Regions from separate parts of the Lysinibacillus sp. FSL W7-1291 genome, predicted to be linked through region 1. Evidence: a T-box and tRNA genes for the amino acid it is inferred to sense, from the RefSeq annotation. Region 1 holds a T-box; the other regions hold tRNA genes.
The links. The T-box of region 1 lies ahead of trpS (tryptophan--tRNA ligase). A T-box ahead of a tRNA ligase gene usually reads a tRNA of that ligase, here a tRNA-Trp.
Positions count from the first base shown of each region.

Region 1 (7,626 bases):
GTATGGATTGGCTCTGGTATCGGCGGTATGGAAACTTATGAACAACAATTTTTAACATTCCAAGAGCGTGGCGCAAGACGTGTCAGCCCATTCTTCATTCCAATGATGATTCCTGATATGGCTTCAGGGCAAGTATCTATTCACGTTGGTGCAAAAGGTATTAACTCATGTTCTGTAACGGCGTGTGCTTCGGGAACAAACTCCATTGGCGATGCCTTTAAAGTAATTGAACGTGGGGATGCAGATGTGATGATTTCAGGTGGTGCTGAATCACCAATCGTTACAATGGCTGTGGCAGGCTTCTGTGCAAATACAGCTTTATCATTAAATCCAGACCCACAAGCCGCATGCCGTCCATTTGATAAAAACCGCGATGGTTTTATTATCGGAGAAGGCGCTGGTATCGTTATTCTAGAAGAGTATGAACATGCAAAAGCTCGTGGCGCTAAAATCTATGCTGAAGTTTTAGGTTATGGTGCAACAGGTGATGCGCATCACATTACGGCTCCAGCTCCAGAGGGTGAGGGGGCAGCACGTGCAATGACGCAAGCATTGACAGATGGTGGAGTTGATCCATCACAAGTTGATTATATTAATGCACATGGTACTAGCACACCTTACAATGATTTATTTGAAACACAAGCTGTTAAAACTGCTTTTGGTGATCATGCGTATAAGCTTGCTATGAGCTCCACAAAGTCTATGACGGGTCACTTATTAGGAGCAGCTGGTGGTGTGGAAGCGATTTTCACAGCCTTAGCCTTAAAAGAAGGCATTTTACCTCCAACAATTAATTTAGTAGATCCAGATCCAGAATGTGATTTAGATTATGTTCCAAACGAAGCGAGAGAAGCAAACATTCAATATGCGATGAGTAATTCTCTTGGTTTTGGTGGTCACAATGCCAGTCTTCTATTCAAAAAATATGAAGCATAATATATAAACTTAAAAAACGTCAGCCAAATTTAAACGGCTGACGTCTTTTTTTATAGTTTTGTGAATAAATGATAAGTAAGAAGAAATAGAAAGGATGCCTCTACTGTGTTTCGTCTCTTTTTATTTTTAGTAAGCTATGGCTTAATGATCCTCTCTGTAGGGAATCTCATATTGTATTTAAATTATCGAACATTAGGTTATTCCTGGAAGGTTGTTTTCAAATTTATTTTTCAAACAACAGAATTTTATATGGCGGTAGGAGCCTGCATTATCATTTGTGCTGTTGTGCTTGATTTAGGCTTTGATCGCTCCACAGACAAGCCATAAATTAGCGACGTGTGCGGCCGAGACCCATTGCATCTTCCATGCGTTTTAATGTAGCACTGGCAATCGCATTCGCCTTTTCAGCACCTTCATCTAAGATGACATCTAATTCAGAGGATTCTACTAAATGATAGAATTTTTCTTGAATTGGTGTTAGATGTTCGATAACAGCTGTTGCAACACCTTGCTTGAATCCACCATAACCAATTCCCTCATATTTTTTGACTAAATCTTCAATGGCTATACCAGAAATAGCCGATTCGATTGTCAATAAATTCGAGACACCTGGTTTATTTTCTACATCAAATGCAACAATACCATCAGAATCCGTAACCGCTGATTTAATTTTTTTCTCAATGTCCTTTGCCGTATCTAGCAAACGGATTGTCGCTTTCGTATTAGGGTCAGATTTACTCATTTTCTTTGTTGGCTCTTGTAAGGATTTAATACGAGCGCCTGCTTTTGGTAATTGAATTTCTGGAATTGTTAAAACGTCACCAAAGCGTTTATTAAAACGTTCTGCAAGGTCACGAGTTAGCTCGATATGCTGCTTCTGATCATCGCCGACAGGGACAATGTTTGTGTTGTAAAGTAGAATGTCTGCAGCCATTAACGGTGGATATGTTAAAAGAGCAGCAGAAACGCTTTCTTTACCATGTGATTTATCTTTAAATTGTGTCATACGTTCTAGCTCCCCGATAGACGCAACACATTGTAACATCCATCCTGCCTGAGCATGCGCTGGCACCTCTGATTGAATGAATAACGTAGATTTTTTAGGGTCGATGCCAGTAGCAATATAGGTAGCTGCCAGCTTACGAATGCTTTCACGTAATTCTTTAGGATCTTGGGCAACCGTGATCGCATGCTGATCAACGATACAATAAATAGCATTCCCTTCGTCTTGTAGTGCAGGAAATTGCTTGAATGCTCCTAAATAGTTCCCTAAAGTAACGATTCCTGTAGGCTGTACGCCTGAAAAAATAGTTGTCATTAAAAGTTCCTCCTCGAATTCAAATTCCGTGATGGTTGTCAGCGGCATTTACTCACTTTTCCACCTCACGATAAAGACAAAAAAACATCATGCGTCCTCATTAGATTTTTTCTAATGAAGGGACGAATGATGTTTTGAATCCGCGGTACCACCCAGCTTGCCTAAAAGGCCACTCAGCTTCGTAACGTGAAGGGACGAGCTCTGCTAATAGCTTCTAACAGCGTTCACAAAGCTAACTCGGAAGTCCATTCCACATGTCTCCACGATCTGTTTGCAGCAACCACAGACTCTCTAAACGTGAAATGAACATATGTACTACTCTTCGTCAGCGTTTTTCTCAATTTAAATTATTCAAATTGATTTGATTGCAAAGAATTATATTATAAAGATTCCATTGTGTAAAGTCAGACTTTTGACGGTGGTTTTTTTCGAGAAAAAATTATATGCTTTTTTTGTTGTGTAATTTTGTTATAAATATAAAATTTTTTATTAAAATTGTGTTTAGGTGTACACGTCAAATTGACAATTTTCTCGTTTAATCTTTTTAAATGAGAACAACTAAGATACATGCTTGGATGTATAAAATGCACTGAAAGTGGGAATGTTAGTAGTAGCACATAAGATAGAAGGAAATACGCTTTATTAAAAGCTGTATAAAGAGACAGAATAATTTGTGATGGGTTCAGTCTTTTTTTATTGGAACTATATTCAAATACAGCTGAGTGCTGTATAATGGTACTGTGTATTTTACTTTACATTAATTCTAATTTAACACTTTGGTTCTGGTTTATAGATAATGATTACAAAATGAAAGGATGTGTCAGAATGATCGTAACCCTATTTACATCACCAAGTTGTACCTCTTGTCGTAAAGCGAAAGCTTGGTTAGAGGAGCACGAAATTCCATATACAGAACGTAATATATTTTCTGAGCCACTAAGTATTAGTGAAATTAAAAAAATTTTACGTATGACAGAAGACGGGACAGATGAAATCATTTCTACTCGTTCAAAAATATTTCAAAAATTAAATGTGGATGTTGAAAGTTTACCACTACAACGTTTATATGAATTAATTCAGGAGTATCCTGGTTTATTACGCCGACCAATTATTTTGGACGAAAAACGTCTACAAGTCGGCTATAATGAAGATGAAATTCGTCGCTTCCTACCTCGAAAAGTTCGAGCATATCAGCTTCAAGAAGCGCAACGAATGGTGAATTAAACCTACTCATTTTGAATAATATATATTGTAGATGTTACAAATGTGGAATGCATGTTGTGACATCTATTTTTTTATGTTTTACTTATGTAAAACCTTCTATATGAAGTATAATAATTGATAGGGAAAAGTCATATATTTCCGTAAAAGTATGTTAAACTTGATTTAAGTTAAATAGTTTACTACAATTTCAATAATTCAAATATCTTCTGTGAAACGGTGTATATCCTTTTCATTTTATGACAGAACAGCATACAATAGAGTTAGAGACAACTGTGAACAAAAAAAATCATGTTTGCGGTTCCTCGATGGTTTTACTGAGTGTGGTCAAAGGTTGAAAAACAAATGCAGTATGAAGGTTAAAAACAAAGAATAAAAGCATACTAATGAAACAAAACTGTTTTTCAGCATATGACAGTGAAGGGAGATGAGGTCTAGTGGACATCGAACGTGTAAATGAAAATACACTCAAGCTCTTTATTACGTATAATGATATAGAGGATCGCGGCTATAGTCGTGAAGAAATTTGGTACAATCGAGCAAAGGGTGAGCAACTTTTTTGGGATATGATTGATGAAGTAAACACGGAGGATTACTTTGATGTAGAGGGTCCGATTTGGATTCACATCAATGCATCTGAAGTAGGCTTAGAAATCATTGTCACACGTGCACATATTTTAAAAGACGGTGAAACATTAGATGGTCATTCGAGTTTTGATGAACACAAAGAAATGTTTGCACCATTCGATGAAGTTGGAGAAGATCTTCTTAGCCAGCTAACTCAACTTGGTGACATGGATGAGTCAGAGTTATTTATGGATACAGACATTTATGTTTATAAATTTAAAGATATTGATGAGTTAATCCCTGTCGCAAAACGAATGACAGACGAATTAGTGGATTCCTCATTATTCAAATATGAAGATTGGTACTATTTAGTTGTTGATTTCGGGAACGCAGATGAGGATTTAAATCGTCATGATCGAAATGCGGTCATCAAGGAATTTTTAACACCATCCAATTTAACCATTCACCGTCTAGAGGAGTACGGTGAAAAGATTATGGAATTTAATTGCTTTGAAACAGTTCGAAAATACTTTGCATAAGCATTAAAATACCTCATTTTTTAGACTGTAGTAAAACTCGTAAATTTATTGAGTTTTGCTACAGTCCTTTTTTTGCATTCCTATTTAAGCTATCATCGGTTAATTGACCAGCGTTGTACAGGCCTCTCTGCTCATGCTGTGAAATCTGCTGAATGAAGATATATGAGACGGCATTTTTAAAATTTCAAGAAATAATTGCTTAATTTTTGTGAGGGCAAACCAACTCCATTATAGTTGACTAAAAAGGAGTTGATTAAATGCTGGTAGCTTATAACAACAAACAGCAGCTATTTCTCCCATATCAATATACGAGGAAAGCTTTACAACGATATAGGCGACAAATGAAATTTTTTTGTCCTCAATGTCTAGAACCAGTTCAATTGAAAGTAGGTCAACATAATATTCCCCATTTTTCACACTTCGCCAAAAAGCATTGTCCACAATTGTTCGCTGAAGGTGAATCTAAACTTCATCTCCAAGGTAAAATGCAATTATTTGAATGGCTCACAAAGCATGGATATCAAGTGGAGCTAGAGCCATTTTTAAAGCAGCTTGCTCAACGCCCGGATTTGCTCATTACAATAAATGATCGTCACTATGCAATTGAATTTCAATGTAGCACAATCTCCCATGAAAAATGGCAACAACGTACAGCTGGCTACGAAAAAAACGATATACAAGTAATTTGGCTTTTTCAAACGCCTCAAAGTAAAGATGCAATCAACGGCATCAGCAAAATTACCATTTCCCCATTGCTGCAAAAAGCGTTTATGACAACTACATCAGGTGTACCTTATTTAATGACGTATAACGCTAGGACGGCCCATTTTACTTATTGGACGAATCTTCTTCATGTACATGGGCATACTTTCATAGGTAAAGTTCAGACAATACCAGTCAATCAACAACACTTTCCTTTTTATATACCGAAGCAAATTACTCAAGAAGAATTTCAACAGTATTGGCAACTTTATAAACAAGCATGTAGGCAATTTGTATCTGCGCGTCTTTTATATAGTAAAAAGGGGGCGCAAGATTTATTTTTACGAAATTGCTATGAATTAAACTTTGCGTTAACTGCTATGCCTTCCTACATTGGAATTCCAGTGAAGGGTGGAGAAGCTATCTCCTTGTTTACTAGTGAATGGCAAACGATGCTGCTGCATTTTAGTAAACAATTAGGTCGACAGCCCTTTATGTTAACGAAGCAGGAGATTCACCATTTTTTAAGTAAGCATCAACTAGAAGTGACAACACAGGCGGTAAGTGCTGTCCTGTATTATGGACAGCTCCTTAAGCATATGACTCAAGAAGAGCAGTCGCTAGATATTTGTGAGCATGTATATGTACATTTATTTGCAATTGCCACAATATATTGAGAAAATATGAGAGTAAAAGGAAAAAAGCACATATAAAGGGGGCTGGCATACATGGCTAGTAACAGTAATCAGATTTTGGTTAGAAATGAAGTACCCGCAGAATTAACATGGCGCTTAGAGGATATCTTTGCAACAGATAAAGCTTGGGAAGAGGAATTGAAGGAAGTTGCAGAGCTTGCTAAACAAGCACCGAGCTATGCAGGTACTTTAAATAATGGGGCAGAGGCATTATTAACAGCTTTACAATATCATGATCATCTATATGAGCGTGCGATGAAGCTCTACACATATGCCCATATGCGCTATGATCAAGATACAACAAATAGCTTTTATCAAGATATGAACAGTCGCATTCAAACATTGGCAACTAGTATCTCAGCTGGTCTTTCATATTTAACACCAGAGATTTTAGCTTTAAGTGAAGAAACAATTGAAGACTACTTAGCAGAAAATCAAGACCTACAATTATATAAGCAATCTTTAAAAGAAATTACAATGGCACGTCCACATGTATTACCAGCTGAGCAGGAGGCATTGCTAGCGCAAATGTCTGAGGTAACGGGTACAGCTTCTAATACATTCAGTATGTTAAACAATGCGGACATGGTTTTCCCTTATGTGAAAAATGAAGAGGGAGAGGAAGTACAACTTACACATGGTAACTATATTAAGTTTTTAGAGAGCAAAGATCGCTCAGTGCGTGAAGGTGCATTTAAAGCTATGTACGAAGCATATGGCAAGTTTAAAAATACGTTCTCGGCAACGCTAACGGGTAATGTGAAGAAGCATAATGTGAGTGCTCGTATTCGTCATTATGATTCTGCACGCCATGCAGCCATGTCTAATAATTTCATTCCGGAAAATGTGTATGATCAATTAGTTGAAACAATTCATAAGTATTTACCAGCTATGCAGCGTTATATTTCGTTACGTAAGCAATTATTAGGTGTAGACGAATTGCATATGTGGGATTTATTTGCACCACTTGTTAAAGAAGTGGAAATGAAAGTCACTTATGATGAAGCGAAAGATATTTTAGTGAAAGCACTAGCTCCATTAGGCGAGGAATATCAAAGCATCGTCCAAAGTGGATTGGATAACCGTTGGGTTGATGTATTAGAGAATAAAGGGAAACGTAGTGGAGCCTACTCATCAGGCGCGTATGGTACGAATCCGTATATTTTAATGAATTGGCAAGACAATGTGAATAATCTATTTACATTAGCGCATGAATTTGGCCATAGTGTTCACAGCTATTATTCACGTAACAATCAGCCATTCGTTTATGGAGATTATTCTATTTTTGTCGCAGAGGTTGCTTCAACATGTAATGAAGAGTTATTAAATGACTATTTACTAAAAACAATTGATGACCCTCAACAAAAAATTTACTTATTAAATCATTGGTTAGATGGTTTCAGAAGTACGGTATTCAGACAAACAATGTTTGCAGAGTTTGAACATCTTATTCATCAAATGGATAAGAACGGTGAGTCATTAACAGCTGATCGTTTAACTGAAGTTTATTATGAACTAAACAAAAAATACTTCGGCGATGATATGATTGTAGATGAGGAAATTGGCTTAGAATGGGCTCGTATTCCACACTTCTACTATAATTACTATGTTTATCAATATGCGACTGGTAAATCAGCCGCTACAGCAT
Region 1 is NZ_CP151994.1:736,547-744,172, forward strand. Features, by position in the region: gene fabF (beta-ketoacyl-ACP synthase II) at 1-936, shown strand, start outside; gene NST76_RS03380 (hypothetical protein) at 1,042-1,263, shown strand; gene trpS (tryptophan--tRNA ligase) at 1,265-2,254, opposite strand; T-box leader at 2,370-2,592, opposite strand; gene spxA (transcriptional regulator SpxA) at 3,083-3,478, shown strand; gene mecA (adaptor protein MecA) at 3,913-4,581, shown strand; gene NST76_RS03400 (competence protein CoiA family protein) at 4,839-5,960, shown strand; gene pepF (oligoendopeptidase F) at 6,012-7,626, shown strand, end outside.

Region 2 (7,626 bases), 960 kb from region 1:
GGGCGGTCGCCTCCTAAAAGGTAACGGAGGCGCCCAAAGGTTCCCTCAGAATGGTTGGAAATCATTCGTAGAGTGTAAAGGCACAAGGGAGCTTGACTGCGAGACCTACAAGTCGAGCAGGGTCGAAAGACGGGCTTAGTGATCCGGTGGTTCCGCATGGAAGGGCCATCGCTCAACGGATAAAAGCTACCCTGTGGATAACAGGCTTATCTCCCCCAAGAGTCCACATCGACGGGGAGGTTTGGCACCTCGATGTCGGCTCATCGCATCCTGGGGCTGTAGTCGGTCCCAAGGGTTGGGCTGTTCGCCCATTAAAGCGGTACGCGAGCTGGGTTCAGAACGTCGTGAGACAGTTCGGTCCCTATCCGTCGTGGGCGTAGGAAATTTGAGAGGAGCTGTCCTTAGTACGAGAGGACTTGGGATGGACACACCGCTGGTGTACCAGTTGTCTTGCCAAAGGCATCGCTGGGTAGCTATGTGTGGACGGGATAAGTGCTGAAAGCATCTAAGCATGAAGCCCCCTCAAGATGAGATTTCCCATTACGCAAGTAAGTAAGATCCCTCAAAGACGATGAGGTAGATAGGTTCGAGGTGGAAGTGTGGTGACACATGGAGCTGACGAATACTAATCGATCGAGGACTTAACCAAAACGTTTGAAACATTCAATGAACCGTTTATCCAGTTTTGAAAGAACAAAACTTTCAATAAAAAAAGAGCTTCAAGACACAAGTAGAACAAGGAAGCAAACGAGTGATTGAAGGAGCGTACTTCTGTACGTGACTGATTGAACGAGAGCAGCTGACGCAGTAATACGCCGTGTATTGAAGGTCGACCATAGTCTAGTGATGATGGCAAAGAGGTCACACCCGTTCCCATACCGAACACGGAAGTTAAGCTCTTTAGCGCCGATGGTAGTTGGGGGCTTCCCCCTGTGAGAGTAGGACGTCGCTAGGCGCAAAAAGTCGCTGCTGATACACTCAGTAGTGGCTTTTTTACTTAAGCTAACTAATAAATTGAGATGATTTATAAAAATATAAAAAAGAAGGCATGCCTTAAGTGGAATGCCTTCTTTTTTGATATTTAATGTGTTTGAACAGTGGCAGCTCGTAGTTCAATGCGGCGAATTTTTCGGATGTTGTTTTTGGTAACTCATCAATAAAAACAATACTACGAGGGTATTTATACGGTGCTGTTAACGCCTTTACATGCTCTTGTAACTCCTTTGTTAACTCGACTTCATCTCGCTCTTTGAAGCTCTCTCGTAAGATAACAAAGGCCTTCACAATATGGCCTCTAATTTCATCTGGTGCAGCAACAACTGCACATTCTTGTACAGCTTCATGTTTGTTTAATGCATCTTCAACTTCGAATGGACCAATCGTATAACCAGAAGATATAATAATGTCATCTCCACGACCTTCAAACCAGAAATACCCATCTTCATCACATTTAGCTTGATCGCCAGTAATATACCAATCACCGCGAAATGCAGCTTGCGTTCGTTCTGGCTCTTTGTAATACTCCTTAAATAGAGCTGGTGAGGATTTGTGGATGGCAATATCGCCAACCTCTCCTACAGGTGCTTCATTTCCTTCATTGTCGATAATACGTACAATATTACCTGGAGTTGGAACACCCATGGATCCAGGGCGTAATTCAGTGTTTTCGAGTGTACCAATTAATAATGTATTCTCTGTCTGTCCATAGCCATCACGTACTTTTAGCCTGAAACGATTCATAAATGTTTCAATGACTGGGCGATTTAACGGTTCACCAGCAGAGACTGCACTACGGAGGGATGAAAGATTATAGTCTTGCAAATTATCAATTTTCGCCATAATACGATATTCAGTTGGTGTGCAGCAAAGGACATTTATTTTTTCATCTTGTATGAGCTGAAGGTACGTTTTTGCATCGAATCCACCATGATAAACAAATGCAGTAGCACCGAGCATGATTGTAGATAAGAAAGGGCTCCAAATCCATTTTTGCCAGCCAGGAGCTGCTGTAGCCCATACTAAGTCGCCTTCACGTACGCAGAGCCATTTTGAAGCAGCTGTTCGAATATGCGCATATCCCCAGCCATGTGAATGTACTACACCTTTAGGTTTCCCAGTTGTCCCAGATGTATAGGAAAGGAACGCCATGTCATCACGTTTAGTAGCTACTGCTGTAAATGTAGTTGGCTGTGTGCTTGCCAGTACATCTAAAGAAGCCCAATCGCCTTTTGCAGTACCAATAACTAATTTGTTCTTTAATGTGTCTACAGTAGAAGAAATTTGGTCAACCTCACCTGTAAATGCTTCATAGGCAATAACTGCACTAGCAGAAGAGTGCTCCATGCGATATTCTAAGTCACTTGCACGTAGCATTTCTGAACATGAAATAGGCACGATGCCAGCCTTTAAACAGCCAAGAAAAACAAAATAGGCTTCTGGTAGGCGAGGAATAATAACTAGAACGCGATCTCCCTTTCGAAGTCCTGTCTCTGTAAAAGCATTTGCGTATTGATTCATTTTTTGGACAAGCTCTACATAGGAAACTGTTCGTCTCTCTTGTTGCGTATTTAACCAGCGTATTGCTTGGCGATCACTATCTTGTGAAAACTTTTCTAATTCCTCTGTGATATTATAAAATTCAGGTGCAATTAAATCATTTGTTACCTATGGAGCTGACGAATACTAATCGATCGAGGACTTAACCAAAACGTTTGAAACATTCAATGAACCGTTTATCCAGTTTTGAAAGAACAACTCTTTCAACTGAATAAGTGAAGTGATGATGGCAAAGAGGCCACACCCGTTCCCATACCGAACACGGAAGTTAAGCTCTTTAGCGCCGATGGTAGTTGGGGGCTTCCCCCTGTGAGAGTAGGACATCGCTTCGCTTATTTTTCGTGGAGGATTAGCTCAGCTGGGAGAGCATCTGCCTTACAAGCAGAGGGTCGGCGGTTCGAGCCCGTCATCCTCCACCATTATTTTTAAAACAGTATAGTATTATCGCGGGGTGGAGCAGTGGTAGCTCGTCGGGCTCATAACCCGAAGGTCGTTGGTTCAAATCCAGCCCCCGCAACCAAATGGTCCCGTGGTGTAGCGGTTAACATGCCTGCCTGTCACGCAGGAGATCGCCGGTTCGATCCCGGTCGGGACCGCCATTTTTTTTTTGCCGGTGTAGCTCAGTTGGTAGAGCAACTGACTTGTAATCAGTAGGTCGTGGGTTCGACTCCTATCGCCGGCACCATTCCCTTGGAGGGGTAGCGAAGTGGCTAAACGCGGCGGACTGTAAATCCGCTCCTTAGGGTTCGGCGGTTCGAATCCGTCCCCCTCCACCATTTTAGGGGCATAGTTCAACGGTAGAATAGAGGTCTCCAAAACCTTTGGTGTGGGTTCGATTCCTACTGCCCCTGCCAGGTATTGAGGTACTCGTTCATATACAGCTGTTATAATTTATATAGTGGCGATTGTGGCGAAGTGGTTAACGCATCGGATTGTGGTTCCGACATTCGTGGGTTCGATTCCCATCAGTCGCCCCATTTTCAAATTGGGGTATAGCCAAGCGGTAAGGCAACGGATTTTGATTCCGTCATGCCTAGGTTCGAATCCTAGTACCCCAGCCATTTTTCTTTTTTACGAGCCATTAGCTCAGTTGGTAGAGCATCTGACTTTTAATCAGAGGGTCGAAGGTTCGAGTCCTTCATGGCTCACTTTTTTAGAATAAAGTATATTCAAAAGTGTTATAATAACTATAGATAACTAATCTCTTACTGAAAACAGTAGGAGATTTTTTTATGTTATCAAAAATTGAATAAATATGCACTTTTTTGTCTAGTTGAGCCAAGTGGTATCTAGGCTTTACAATAATATTATAACTTTTAGGGGGTATAAAAACATGAATAAACTTAATATTTCTATTATTGGAGTACCAACAGATTATGGACAAACACGTCGTGGTGTAGATATGGGGCCAAGCGCGATTCGCTATGCAGGCGTTGTGGAACGTTTGGAGGCTATTGGACATGAAGTACAAGACCAAGGGGATATTCGTGTCAGTCAAAAACTTGCAGACGCACCTGTCGATGAGAAATTACTGAATTTAGAGGAAGTTGTAGATGTTAGCACGGCTTTAGCTAATAGCGTGCATGAAGTAGTAGAACAAAATAAGTTCCCACTTGTATTTGGTGGAGACCATAGTATTGCTATTGGCACACTAGCTGGATTAGGTGAGCATTATAAAAATCTTGGCGTTATTTGGTATGATGCTCATGCAGATTTAAATACACCTGAAACAACACCATCTGGCAACATCCATGGGATGCCATTAGCAGTTAGTATTGGACTAGGTCATGAGCGCTTAGTGCAAATTCGGAATTATGCACCGAAAATTAAACCAGAGAACGTTATTATTATCGGAGCTCGTTCAGTAGATCCTGGTGAGCGTGAGTTAATTCGTCAACAAGGGATTAAAGTATATACAATGCACGAGATTGATCGACTTGGTATGACGCGTGTCATGGAAGATGCACTTGCTTACTTGAAAGAACGTAATGTTGATGGATTACATCTATCACTTGATTTAGATGGCTTAGATCCGCTTTACACGCCAGGAGTTGGTACACCCGTTCCTGGAGGAATTACGTATCGAGAAAGTCATTTAGCAATGGAAATGTTACAAGAATCAGGGATGCTAACATCAGCAGAGTTTGTAGAAGTAAACCCAATTTTAGATGAGAAGAATACAACAGCAAATGTGGCTGTTGCATTAATGGGATCTTTATTCGGAGAGACACTAGTTTAAAGAAAATTTGACAAAAAATTGCCTGTTGCCACATTGCATAAAAATCTTTTGTTATAATTGAATTAAAACGAAACTTTTCTTATCGATGGGTCGTATAGTATAAGACAGTTGTAAAGGTGGAGAAGTCAACACAATGGATGCGTTAGTAAACAAGAGAATAAAACAAGTGCTTAAAGGCGATCAAAACGCATTTGCCGATATTGTGAGTCTCTATCAGCACAAACTGTACCAAGTATGCTATCGAATGTTAGGCAACAAACAAGAGTCTGAAGACATTGCTCAAGAAGCTTTTGTGCGTGCTTATATGAATTTGCATACTTTTGATCAGAAAAGAAAGTTTTCGACGTGGCTTTATCGCATAGCGACAAACCTCTGCATTGACCGTATTCGCAAAAAGAAACCGGATTATTATTTAGATGCAGAAGTAGCTGGTACAGAAGGGCTTGATATGTATTCGCAAATCGCAGCAGACGACCAGCTACCAGAGGAGCAGTTAGAGCAAATGGAGCTGCAAGATCGCATTCAATATGAAATTGGACGATTGCCGGATAAATACCGTTCGGTTATAGTATTGAAATATATAGAAGAGTTATCGTTACAAGAGATTAGCGAGATTTTAGATATGCCGCTTGGAACGGTGAAAACGAGGATTCACCGCGGACGTGAGGCATTACGTAAGCAATTAAACAATCTGTAGGAGGGGGAGCGTCATGAATACTTGTCCAGAGCATATTATAGACTATATGCATGATTATTTAGACGGTGACATTAGTCGTGAGCATGAGCAAGAGTTGAAACAACACTTGCATACATGTAATGATTGTAAACAGTTGATGCAAGAATTGAGTGAAACAATCGCCTTTGTGAAGAGTGCTTCCCATATTACAGCGCCTCCGGATTTTGAAGCAGCAGTGATGGCTCGTTTACCAAAACCAAAAAGTCGAGTAGGTATACAAAAATGGATACGCCGGCATCCGTTCTTTGTGGCAGCAGCAGTATTTTGCTTATTCATGAGTGCTACATTGATGGGTAGCTTTATGGATGACCAGCATTTTTCAGTGACCAAACAACCGAACTTAGTTGTTGATGGTCAAACGGTGATTGTACCTGAAGGAGAAGTAGTGAAGGGCGATATTGTTGTTAAAAATGGTGATTTGGTTGTTGAAGGTGAAGTTGATGGCAATGTCACAGTAATTAACGGGCAATATATGGCGTCTTCAGCGGTAGTTTCAGGCAAAATTGAGGAAATTGACGAAGTATTTGAATGGTTATGGTATACGATTAAAAATTCTGTAAAAACGGCCATGACATTTGAGGAAAAAGATGAAACTAAATAACACTCTATACGTCCTAAAAAATAGTGCACGTGAGAGGCTGAAAGGTCTACTCTTATGAGTAGACTTTTTATTTGAAAAAAGTTACATTTGTTAAGAATGTGATATACTTGAATGTGTATGGATTCGCAATGAAAAGTGGGGGATGCCACGTGCAAATTATCGAACATTTCACGGATTTAACACCTGTGAATATTGTTATTAACTTCATTGATGTACTGCTCGTGTGGTACGTTGTTTATAAAGTCTTAACCCTCATTAAAGGTACGAAGGCTGTCCAATTACTGAAGGGAATATTTGTCATTATTATTGCCCGACTTGCAACAGACCTTTTAGGGTTACAAACTCTAGGCTGGATGTTACAACAGGTCATTGAGTTTGGTTTCTTAGCGATTATTATCATATTCCAACCAGAAATCAGACGTGGTTTAGAACAAATTGGGCGAGGAAAGCTATTCCAGCGTTCATCAAGTCAAGAAGAAGAAGAACAAACAAGGCTCATTGAGGCGATGAAGAAGTCTGTTAGTTACATGGCTAAACGTCGAATCGGTGCGTTAATTTCTATTGAAAAAGAAACAGGCCTTAATGAATATATTGAAACGGGTATAGGACTAAATGCTGAAATCTCATCAGAACTGCTGATTAATATCTTTATACCGAATACACCACTTCATGATGGAGCGGTTATTATGCAAAAAGATAAAGTTACAGCAGCAGCTTGTTATTTACCCCTATCTGAAAGTCCATTTATTTCAAAGGAGTTAGGGACACGTCACCGTGCTGCACTTGGCTTAAGTGAAGTTACGGATGCTATTACAATTGTTGTCTCAGAAGAAACAGGTGCAATTAGTATTACGTTAAATGGTAATCTCCACCGTAATCTTTCTCTAGAGGAGTTTGAAACACTATTACGAAAAATGTGGTTCGGTTCAGCACAAGAGTCAAATGCTGCCTCTAAGTTGACTTGGAGGGGGAAAAAGAATGGATAAAATGATGGATAGCCCTTGGGTATTAAGAATCATAGCGCTATTTTTGGCATTTTTGCTTTTTTTCTCAGTTCGTACCGAGTTATCTCCAATCAATACAACAACAACGACTGAACAGACGGATATTATTCGAGATGTGCCAGTAGATGTTTACTATGATAATGAAAATCTGATTGTCACAGGCTTACCTGAAACAGTAGATGTGAAGATAAAAGGGCCAATGCCTGTTGTTATAAAAACAAGAGCTACAAAAGATTTCTCTGTATTTGTCGATTTAAGTAATCTATTGATTGGGGAGCATGATGTAAAGCTACAATACGAAAATATTTCTGATAAGTTAAAGGTTACATTAGACCCTGCAACTATTCATGTGAATATTGAGGAAAAGGTCACGAAAGAGTTCCGAGTGGACCCTGAAATGAATAATAGACTAATCGAAGAAGGTTATATTTTAAAAGATATGACTGCTGATCCACCAACCGTTTACGTAACAGGTGCAAAAAGTGCTATT
Region 2 is NZ_CP151994.1:4,339,077-4,346,702, reverse strand. Features, by position in the region: rRNA gene NST76_RS21200 (23S ribosomal RNA) at 1-649, shown strand, start outside; rRNA gene rrf (5S ribosomal RNA) at 840-955, shown strand; partial or broken gene NST76_RS21190 (AMP-binding protein) at 1,082-2,649, opposite strand; rRNA gene rrf (5S ribosomal RNA) at 2,773-2,888, shown strand; tRNA gene NST76_RS21180 (tRNA-Val) at 2,900-2,975, shown strand; tRNA gene NST76_RS21175 (tRNA-Met) at 3,002-3,076, shown strand; tRNA gene NST76_RS21170 (tRNA-Asp) at 3,080-3,155, shown strand; tRNA gene NST76_RS21165 (tRNA-Thr) at 3,166-3,241, shown strand; tRNA gene NST76_RS21160 (tRNA-Tyr) at 3,249-3,332, shown strand; tRNA gene NST76_RS21155 (tRNA-Trp) at 3,337-3,410, shown strand; tRNA gene NST76_RS21150 (tRNA-His) at 3,458-3,533, shown strand; tRNA gene NST76_RS21145 (tRNA-Gln) at 3,543-3,617, shown strand; tRNA gene NST76_RS21140 (tRNA-Lys) at 3,632-3,704, shown strand; gene rocF (arginase) at 3,890-4,795, shown strand; gene sigW (RNA polymerase sigma factor SigW) at 4,929-5,492, shown strand; gene NST76_RS21125 (anti-sigma factor) at 5,506-6,132, shown strand; gene cdaA (diadenylate cyclase CdaA) at 6,282-7,118, shown strand; gene NST76_RS21115 (CdaR family protein) at 7,111-7,626, shown strand, end outside.
Region 2: it has a tRNA-Trp gene. The T-box ahead of trpS (tryptophan--tRNA ligase) is inferred to sense a tRNA for this amino acid. The anticodon was not compared.

Region 3 (7,626 bases), 470 kb from region 1:
TTATTTATTTGCCGCCATTGGCCCTATTCTTTTTGGCTACTTACATGATTTATTTGGTGGCTGGAATATTGCTGGTTGGCTCTTTGTAGCTGTGGCGACCATTCTTTTCTTTTGCTCAATGAGAGCTTCTAAAGACGAATATGTCCATTAAAATAAAGCAGATGGGATAACTGCTCATATTTCCCATCTGCTTTACTTCTATATAGGTATAGACGTTTTATTTGTCCAATTGCTGTAGTAAGGTTAGCAGTTCAGTAAGACGGTCCGCTGTTTCTTTGTTGTGAGCTATAACTGCTGCAAAAATAGGAACAGCCTCTTGTAAGAGTATATAACTAAAATAATAATAGCTTACAAAAGCTTTCTGCTCATAACCCTTTGGCGTTTCCTCCTCCCATTCCAGCTCATCATTCTCTTCGTGATCCATCCATAAATATTTGACATCTAACAGCTCCTGCATAGTTTGAACTGAATAGGATGGGTCTAGATAATCTTCAGAAATTGCATGTGCCACAGCTAAATAAAGCTCTACTTCTTGTACAGAGACATCCCCCGTATTTTTGCTAGCAAGCTTTTTTAGAAGGACAAGCAAAGCCCATGGTGTGACCTGCCATAGTGTACCTTGATGCTCCACTAACTCAGCTAGCTCTATATATTGCTCCTGTTCAATCAGCTGAGGGATAGCCGTTCCTCTTCCATAAGGTGTCGTCAATTGTAACCACGGGATACTCGGAATTTGCTCATTCAACATAGCGTTTCGTCCTCTCCACAATCAGTTAATAGCATGGTTTTTGATAAAAATAATTGGGTGTATGATAAATATTGACATACGGCTTATGGAAAATATGAGTCGTTGCGGGCGAAAGTGGTGGGATTAGCCATGTCCAGTTGCCTGTAACGTCTCGTCCTGCTGATTCCTCTGCTTCTTCAAACAATTTAAACTGCTGAGCAGCTGTATGATGATCGACAATGCTCACGCCTTGTTCTTTGAAAGAATGAAGGACAGCAATATTAAGCTCCACTAATGCACGATCACGCCAAAGTGAAGCTTGCTTGGTTGTATCAAGATTAAAAACCCCCGCAATAGCTGGTAGCATATTATAACGGTCATGATCTGCTAAATTACGTGCACCGATTTCTGTCCCCATATACCAGCCATTAAAGGGTGCGGCTTGAAAATCAATGCCTGCCATTTGAAAACGCATACTTGAAATAATGGGTACAGCATACCATTTCATTCCTAATTTCTCTACATCCACTGACTCTGGATGACGAATTGGCACCTCTAAAATATATTCTACAGGAATTGTAAACAGCTGCGGAGCTCGCTCATCTACTTGTATAACAAGAGGTAACACATCGAATGGTGTCCTCTCACTTTTCCAACCTAACGATTCACATACTTTAGTAAAAACAATAGAATGTGCATCACCAATAACGCCAGCTTCCGTTTCATAGCCTGCATAACGAATTAGCTGATGATTCCATATACGCACTCTGTTCGAAGCAAATACTGTTATTGTTGGACGGATTTTTCCACTATTTGTTGCATAATCGATATGCTCCAGTAGTTTTTGAAAAATATCCTGTTCATCTAAAACGGCACGTGCATCTACTACATGCAATGATTGCCAAAACAGACGACCAATACATTTGTTACTATTACGCCACGCCACCCGTGCACCAAAAGCTAGCTCCTCTGTTGTTGGGTCGTACTCACCTGCATTCTTAATCTGTTGTAATCTATTCGCTAACCAACGCTCTGATTCATCTTGTTCTGTCTGATATAAACTTAAAAATTGCTGGATCTCCTGTATATTCATTTCGATTCCTCCACTTATCCTCATATTAGAGGAACAAAACGACAAGCACCACGAAAATAGCTATAAAAAAACATACATATTGCATATATGAAATAGTTTGTTCAAATTTATAATGAATCGAATCATGATTAGAAGATATTGTGAATGAAGAAGGAAAAGAGGTGGGCGACATCTTATAGAAAGGAGAAACAAAATATTAGTCATGTAAAAAAGCTACTGAACCATTGATAGCGGATTCGTAGCTTTCACTCTTTACTAATGTATCATTTATTGATAAAAGAAAAAGCATGTAACACAATATTTGTGCTACATGCTTGATGACCCGTACGGGATTCGAACCCGTGTTACCGCCGTGAAAGGGCGGTGTCTTAACCACTTGACCAACGGGCCGTGGCTCCGAAGGCAGGACTCGAACCTGCGACAACCTGATTAACAGTCAGGTGCTACTACCAACTGAGCTACTTCGGAATAATGATGGGCCTAAATGGACTCGAACCATCGACCTCACGCTTATCAGGCGTGCGCTCTAACCAGCTGAGCTATAGGCCCATTTTGGAGCGGGTGATGAGAATCGAACTCACGACATCAGCTTGGAAGGCTGAGGTTTTACCATTAAACTACACCCGCAAATAATGGTGGGTCAGGACGGAATCGAACCGCCGACACTTAGAGCTTCAATCTAATGCTCTACCAACTGAGCTACTGACCCAAAATGGAGGAGGTAGAGGGATTCGAACCCCCGCGCGGTGTTACCCGCCTGTCGGTTTTCAAGACCGATCCCTTCAGCCAGACTTGGGTATACCTCCAAAAATATTGAACTGGTGGAGCCTAGCGGGATCGAACCGCTGACCTCCTGCGTGCAAGGCAGGCGCTCTCCCAGCTGAGCTAAGGCCCCATTTATCATAAAAAATGGTCGGAATGACAGGATTCGAACCTACGACCCCTTGGTCCCAAACCAAGTGCTCTACCAAGCTGAGCTACATTCCGAAAACATAAATTTATTGGCGCGCCCGACAGGAGTCGAACCCATAACCTTCTGATCCGTAGTCAGACGCTCTATCCAATTGAGCTACGGGCGCAATATTCATTAAAAAACGATGAGCCATGAAGGACTCGAACCTTCGACCCTCTGATTAAAAGTCAGATGCTCTACCAACTGAGCTAATGGCTCGTAAAAAAGAAAAATGGCTGGGGTACTAGGATTCGAACCTAGGCATGACGGAATCAAAATCCGTTGCCTTACCGCTTGGCTATACCCCAATTTGAAAATGGGGCGACTGATGGGAATCGAACCCACGAATGTCGGAACCACAATCCGATGCGTTAACCACTTCGCCACAATCGCCACTATATAAATTATAACAGCTGTATATGAACGAGTACCTCAATACCTGGCAGGGGCAGTAGGAATCGAACCCACACCAAAGGTTTTGGAGACCTCTATTCTACCGTTGAACTATGCCCCTAAAATGGTGGAGGGGGACGGATTCGAACCGCCGAACCCTAAGGAGCGGATTTACAGTCCGCCGCGTTTAGCCACTTCGCTACCCCTCCAAGGGAATGGTGCTTACGATAGGAGTCGAACCCACGACCTACTGATTACAAGTCAGTTGCTCTACCAACTGAGCTACACCAAAAAAAAATGGCGGTCCCGACCGATCGAACCGGCGATCTCCTGCGTGACAGGCAGGCATGTTAACCGCTACACCACGGGACCATTTGGTTGCGGGGGCTGGATTTGAACCAACGACCTTCGGGTTATGAGCCCGACGAGCTACCACTGCTCCACCCCGCGATAATACTATACTGTTTTAAAAATAATGGTGGAGGATGACGGGCTCGAACCGCCGACCCTCTGCTTGTAAGGCAGATGCTCTCCCAGCTGAGCTAATCCTCCACGAAAAATAAGCGAAGCGATGTCCTACTCTCACAGGGGGAAGCCCCCAACTACCATCGGCGCTAAAGAGCTTAACTTCCGTGTTCGGTATGGGAACGGGTGTGGCCTCTTTGCCATCATCACTTCACTTATTCAGTTGAAAGAGTTGTTCTTTCAAAACTGGATAAACGGTTCATTGAATGTTTCAAACGTTTTGGTTAAGTCCTCGATCGATTAGTATTCGTCAGCTCCATATGTCACCACACTTCCACCTCGAACCTATCTACCTCATCGTCTTTGAGGGATCTTACTTACTTGCGTAATGGGAAATCTCATCTTGAGGGGGGCTTCATGCTTAGATGCTTTCAGCACTTATCCCGTCCACACATAGCTACCCAGCGATGCCTTTGGCAAGACAACTGGTACACCAGCGGTGTGTCCATCCCATTCCTCTCGTACTAAGGACAGCTCCTCTCAAATTTCCTACGCCCACGACGGATAGGGACCGAACTGTCTCACGACGTTCTGAACCCAGCTCGCGTACCGCTTTAATGGGCGAACAGCCCAACCCTTGGGACCGACTACAGCCCCAGGATGCGATGAGCCGACATCGAGGTGCCAAACCTCCCCGTCGATGTGGACTCTTGGGGGAGATAAGCCTGTTATCCCTGGGTAGCTTTTATCCGTTGAGCGATGGCCCTTCCATGCGGAACCACCGGATCACTAAGCCCGTCTTTCGACCCTGCTCGACTTGTAGGTCTCGCAGTCAAGCTCCCTTGTGCCTTTACACTCTACGAATGATTTCCAACCATTCTGAGGGAACCTTTGGGCGCCTCCGTTACCTTTTAGGAGGCGACCGCCCCAGTCAAACTGTCCGCCTGACACTGTCTCCTGCCCCGCTAAGGGGCATGGGTTAGAATTTCAATACAACCAGGGTAGTATCCCACCGACGCCTCCTTCGAAGCTGGCGCTCCGAGATCTCTGGCTCCTACCTATCCTGTACAAGTTGTACCAAAATTCAATATCAGGCTACAGTAAAGCTCCACGGGGTCTTTCCGTCCTGTCGCGGGTAACCTGCATCTTCACAGGTACTATAATTTCACCGAGTCTCTCGTTGAGACAGTGCCCAGATCGTTACGCCTTTCGTGCGGGTCGGAACTTACCCGACAAGGAATTTCGCTACCTTAGGACCGTTATAGTTACGGCCGCCGTTTACTGGGGCTTCAATTCGCAGCTTCGCTTGCGCTAACCACTCCTCTTAACCTTCCAGCACCGGCAGGCGTCAGCCCCTATACGTCACCTTACGGTTTTGCAGAGACCTGTGTTTTTGCTAAACAGTCGCCTGGGCCTATTCACTGCGGCTCTCATGCGCTTGCACGCTCAAGAGCACCCCTTCTCCCGAAGTTACGGGGTCATTTTGCCGAGTTCCTTAACGAGAGTTCTCTCGCACACCTTAGGATTCTCTCCTCGACTACCTGTGTCGGTTTGCGGTACGGGCACCTCTCACCTCGATAGAGGCTTTTCTTGGCAGTGTGAAATCAGGAACTTCGTCCATACGGACTCGCCATCACAGCTCAACGTTACAGTGTGCGGATTTGCCTACACACACGCCTTACTGCTTGGACGCGCATAACCAACAGCGCGCTTACCCTATCCTACTGCGTCCCCCCATTTCTCAAACGGTGAGGAGGTGGTACAGGAATATCAACCTGTTGTCCATCGCCTACGCCTATCGGCCTCGGCTTAGGTCCCGACTAACCCTGAGCGGACGAGCCTTCCTCAGGAAACCTTAGTCATACGGTGGACGGGATTCTCACCCGTCTTTCGCTACTCATACCGCATTCTCACTTCTAAGCGCTCCACCAGTCCTTCCGGCCTGACTTCAACGCACTTAGAACGCTCTCCTACCACTGACATCGTAGATGTCAATCCACAGCTTCGGTGAATCGTTTAGCCCCGATACATTTTCGGCGCAGCGTCACTCGACCAGTGAGCTATTACGCACTCTTTAAATGATGGCTGCTTCTAAGCCAACATCCTGGTTGTCTGTGCAACGCCACATCCTTTTCCACTTAACGATTACTTTGGGACCTTAGCTGGTGGTCTGGGCTGTTTCCCTTTTGACTACGGATCTTATCACTCGCAGTCTGACTCCCGTGTATAAATATCTGGCATTCGGAGTTTGTCTGAATTCGGTAAACCGGATGGCCCCCTAGTCCAAACAGTGCTCTACCTCCAGTATTCTCATCACGAGGCTAGCCCTAAAGCTATTTCGGAGAGAACCAGCTATCTCCAAGTTCGATTGGAATTTCTCCGCTACCCACACCTCATCCCCGCACTTTTCAACGTGCGTGGGTTCGGGCCTCCAGTAAGTGTTACCTTACCTTCACCCTGGACATGGGTAGATCACCTGGTTTCGGGTCTACGACCACGTACTATTTCGCCCTATTCAGACTCGCTTTCGCTGCGGCTCCGCCTTCTAAAGCTTAACCTCGCACGTAATCGTAACTCGTAGGTTCATTCTACAAAAGGCACGCTATCACCCATTAACGGGCTCTAACTACTTGTAGGCACACGGTTTCAGGATCTCTTTCACTCCCCTTGGGGTGCTTTTCACCTTTCCCTCACGGTACTGGTTCACTATCGGTCACTAGGTAGTATTTAGCCTTGGGAGATGGTCCTCCCAGATTCCGACGGAATTTCACGTGTTCCGCCGTACTCAGGATCCACTCAGGAGAGAACGAACTTTCGACTACAGGGCTTTTACCTGCTCTGGCGGACCTTTCCAAGTCGCTTCATCTAACTCGCTCTTTTGTAACTCCGTATTGAGTGTCCTACAACCCCAAGAGGCAAGCCTCTTGGTTTGGGCTCTTCCCGTTTCGCTCGCCGCTACTCAGGGAATCGATTTTTCTTTCTCTTCCTCCAGGTACTTAGATGTTTCAGTTCCCTGGGTCTGCCTTCAAGACGCTATGTATTCACGTCAAGATACTACGCCATTAAACGTAGTGGGTTCCCCCATTCGGAAATCTCCGGATCAAAGCTCACTTACAGCTCCCCGAAGCATATCGGTGTTAGTGCCGTCCTTCTTCGGCTCCTAGTGCCAAGGCATTTCGCCGTGCGCCCTTAATAACTTAACCAAGTTATTAAGCCTATAAAAAAACTTAAAAAATAAATGTGTTTGTTACAATTTCAATGTCGTTTTATCCAGTTTTCAAAGAACAAGTTTTGAAGCTTTTCATTCAAGAAGAATGAACCTTCAAAACTGAACGCAAAACGTAATCTTACAAACCCTAGGTTTGTATTCCGAAATAATCCTTAGAAAGGAGGTGATCCAGCCGCACCTTCCGATACGGCTACCTTGTTACGACTTCACCCCAATCATCTATCCCACCTTCGGCGGCTGGCTCCAAAAGGTTACCTCACCGACTTCGGGTGTTACAAACTCTCGTGGTGTGACGGGCGGTGTGTACAAGGCCCGAACGTATTCACCGCGGCATGCTGATCCGCGATTACTAGCGATTGGCTTCATGTAGGCGAGTTGCAGCCTACAATCCGAACTGAGAACGACTTTATCGGATTAGCTCCCTCTCGCGAGTTGGCAACCGTTTGTATCGTCCATTGTAGCACGTGTGTAGCCCAGGTCATAAGGGGCATGATGATTTGACGTCATCCCCACCTTCCTCCGTTTGTCACCGGCAGTCACCTTAGAGTGCCCAACTAAATGATGGCAACTAAGATCAAGGGTTGCGCTCGTTGCGGGACTTAACCCAACATCTCACGACACGAGCTGACGACAACCATGCACCACCTGTCACCGTTGCCCCCGAAGGGGAAACTATATCTCTACAGTGGTCAACGGGATGTCAAGACCTGGTAAGGTTCTTCGCGTTGCTTCGAATTAAACCACATGCTCCACCGCTTGTGCGGGCC
Region 3 is NZ_CP151994.1:266,010-273,635, reverse strand. Features, by position in the region: gene NST76_RS01315 (MFS transporter) at 1-151, shown strand, start outside; gene NST76_RS01310 (hypothetical protein) at 218-748, opposite strand; gene NST76_RS01305 (nitric oxide synthase oxygenase) at 774-1,820, opposite strand; tRNA gene NST76_RS01300 (tRNA-Glu) at 2,139-2,210, opposite strand; tRNA gene NST76_RS01295 (tRNA-Asn) at 2,212-2,288, opposite strand; tRNA gene NST76_RS01290 (tRNA-Ile) at 2,296-2,369, opposite strand; tRNA gene NST76_RS01285 (tRNA-Gly) at 2,374-2,447, opposite strand; tRNA gene NST76_RS01280 (tRNA-Phe) at 2,454-2,529, opposite strand; tRNA gene NST76_RS01275 (tRNA-Ser) at 2,534-2,626, opposite strand; tRNA gene NST76_RS01270 (tRNA-Ala) at 2,640-2,715, opposite strand; tRNA gene NST76_RS01265 (tRNA-Pro) at 2,731-2,807, opposite strand; tRNA gene NST76_RS01260 (tRNA-Arg) at 2,823-2,899, opposite strand; tRNA gene NST76_RS01255 (tRNA-Lys) at 2,919-2,991, opposite strand; tRNA gene NST76_RS01250 (tRNA-Gln) at 3,006-3,080, opposite strand; tRNA gene NST76_RS01245 (tRNA-His) at 3,090-3,165, opposite strand; tRNA gene NST76_RS01240 (tRNA-Trp) at 3,213-3,286, opposite strand; tRNA gene NST76_RS01235 (tRNA-Tyr) at 3,291-3,374, opposite strand; tRNA gene NST76_RS01230 (tRNA-Thr) at 3,382-3,451, opposite strand; tRNA gene NST76_RS01225 (tRNA-Asp) at 3,464-3,537, opposite strand; tRNA gene NST76_RS01220 (tRNA-Met) at 3,541-3,615, opposite strand; tRNA gene NST76_RS01215 (tRNA-Val) at 3,642-3,717, opposite strand; rRNA gene rrf (5S ribosomal RNA) at 3,729-3,844, opposite strand; rRNA gene NST76_RS01205 (23S ribosomal RNA) at 3,911-6,833, opposite strand; rRNA gene NST76_RS01200 (16S ribosomal RNA) at 7,016-7,626, opposite strand, start outside.
Region 3: it has a tRNA-Trp gene. The T-box ahead of trpS (tryptophan--tRNA ligase) is inferred to sense a tRNA for this amino acid. The anticodon was not compared.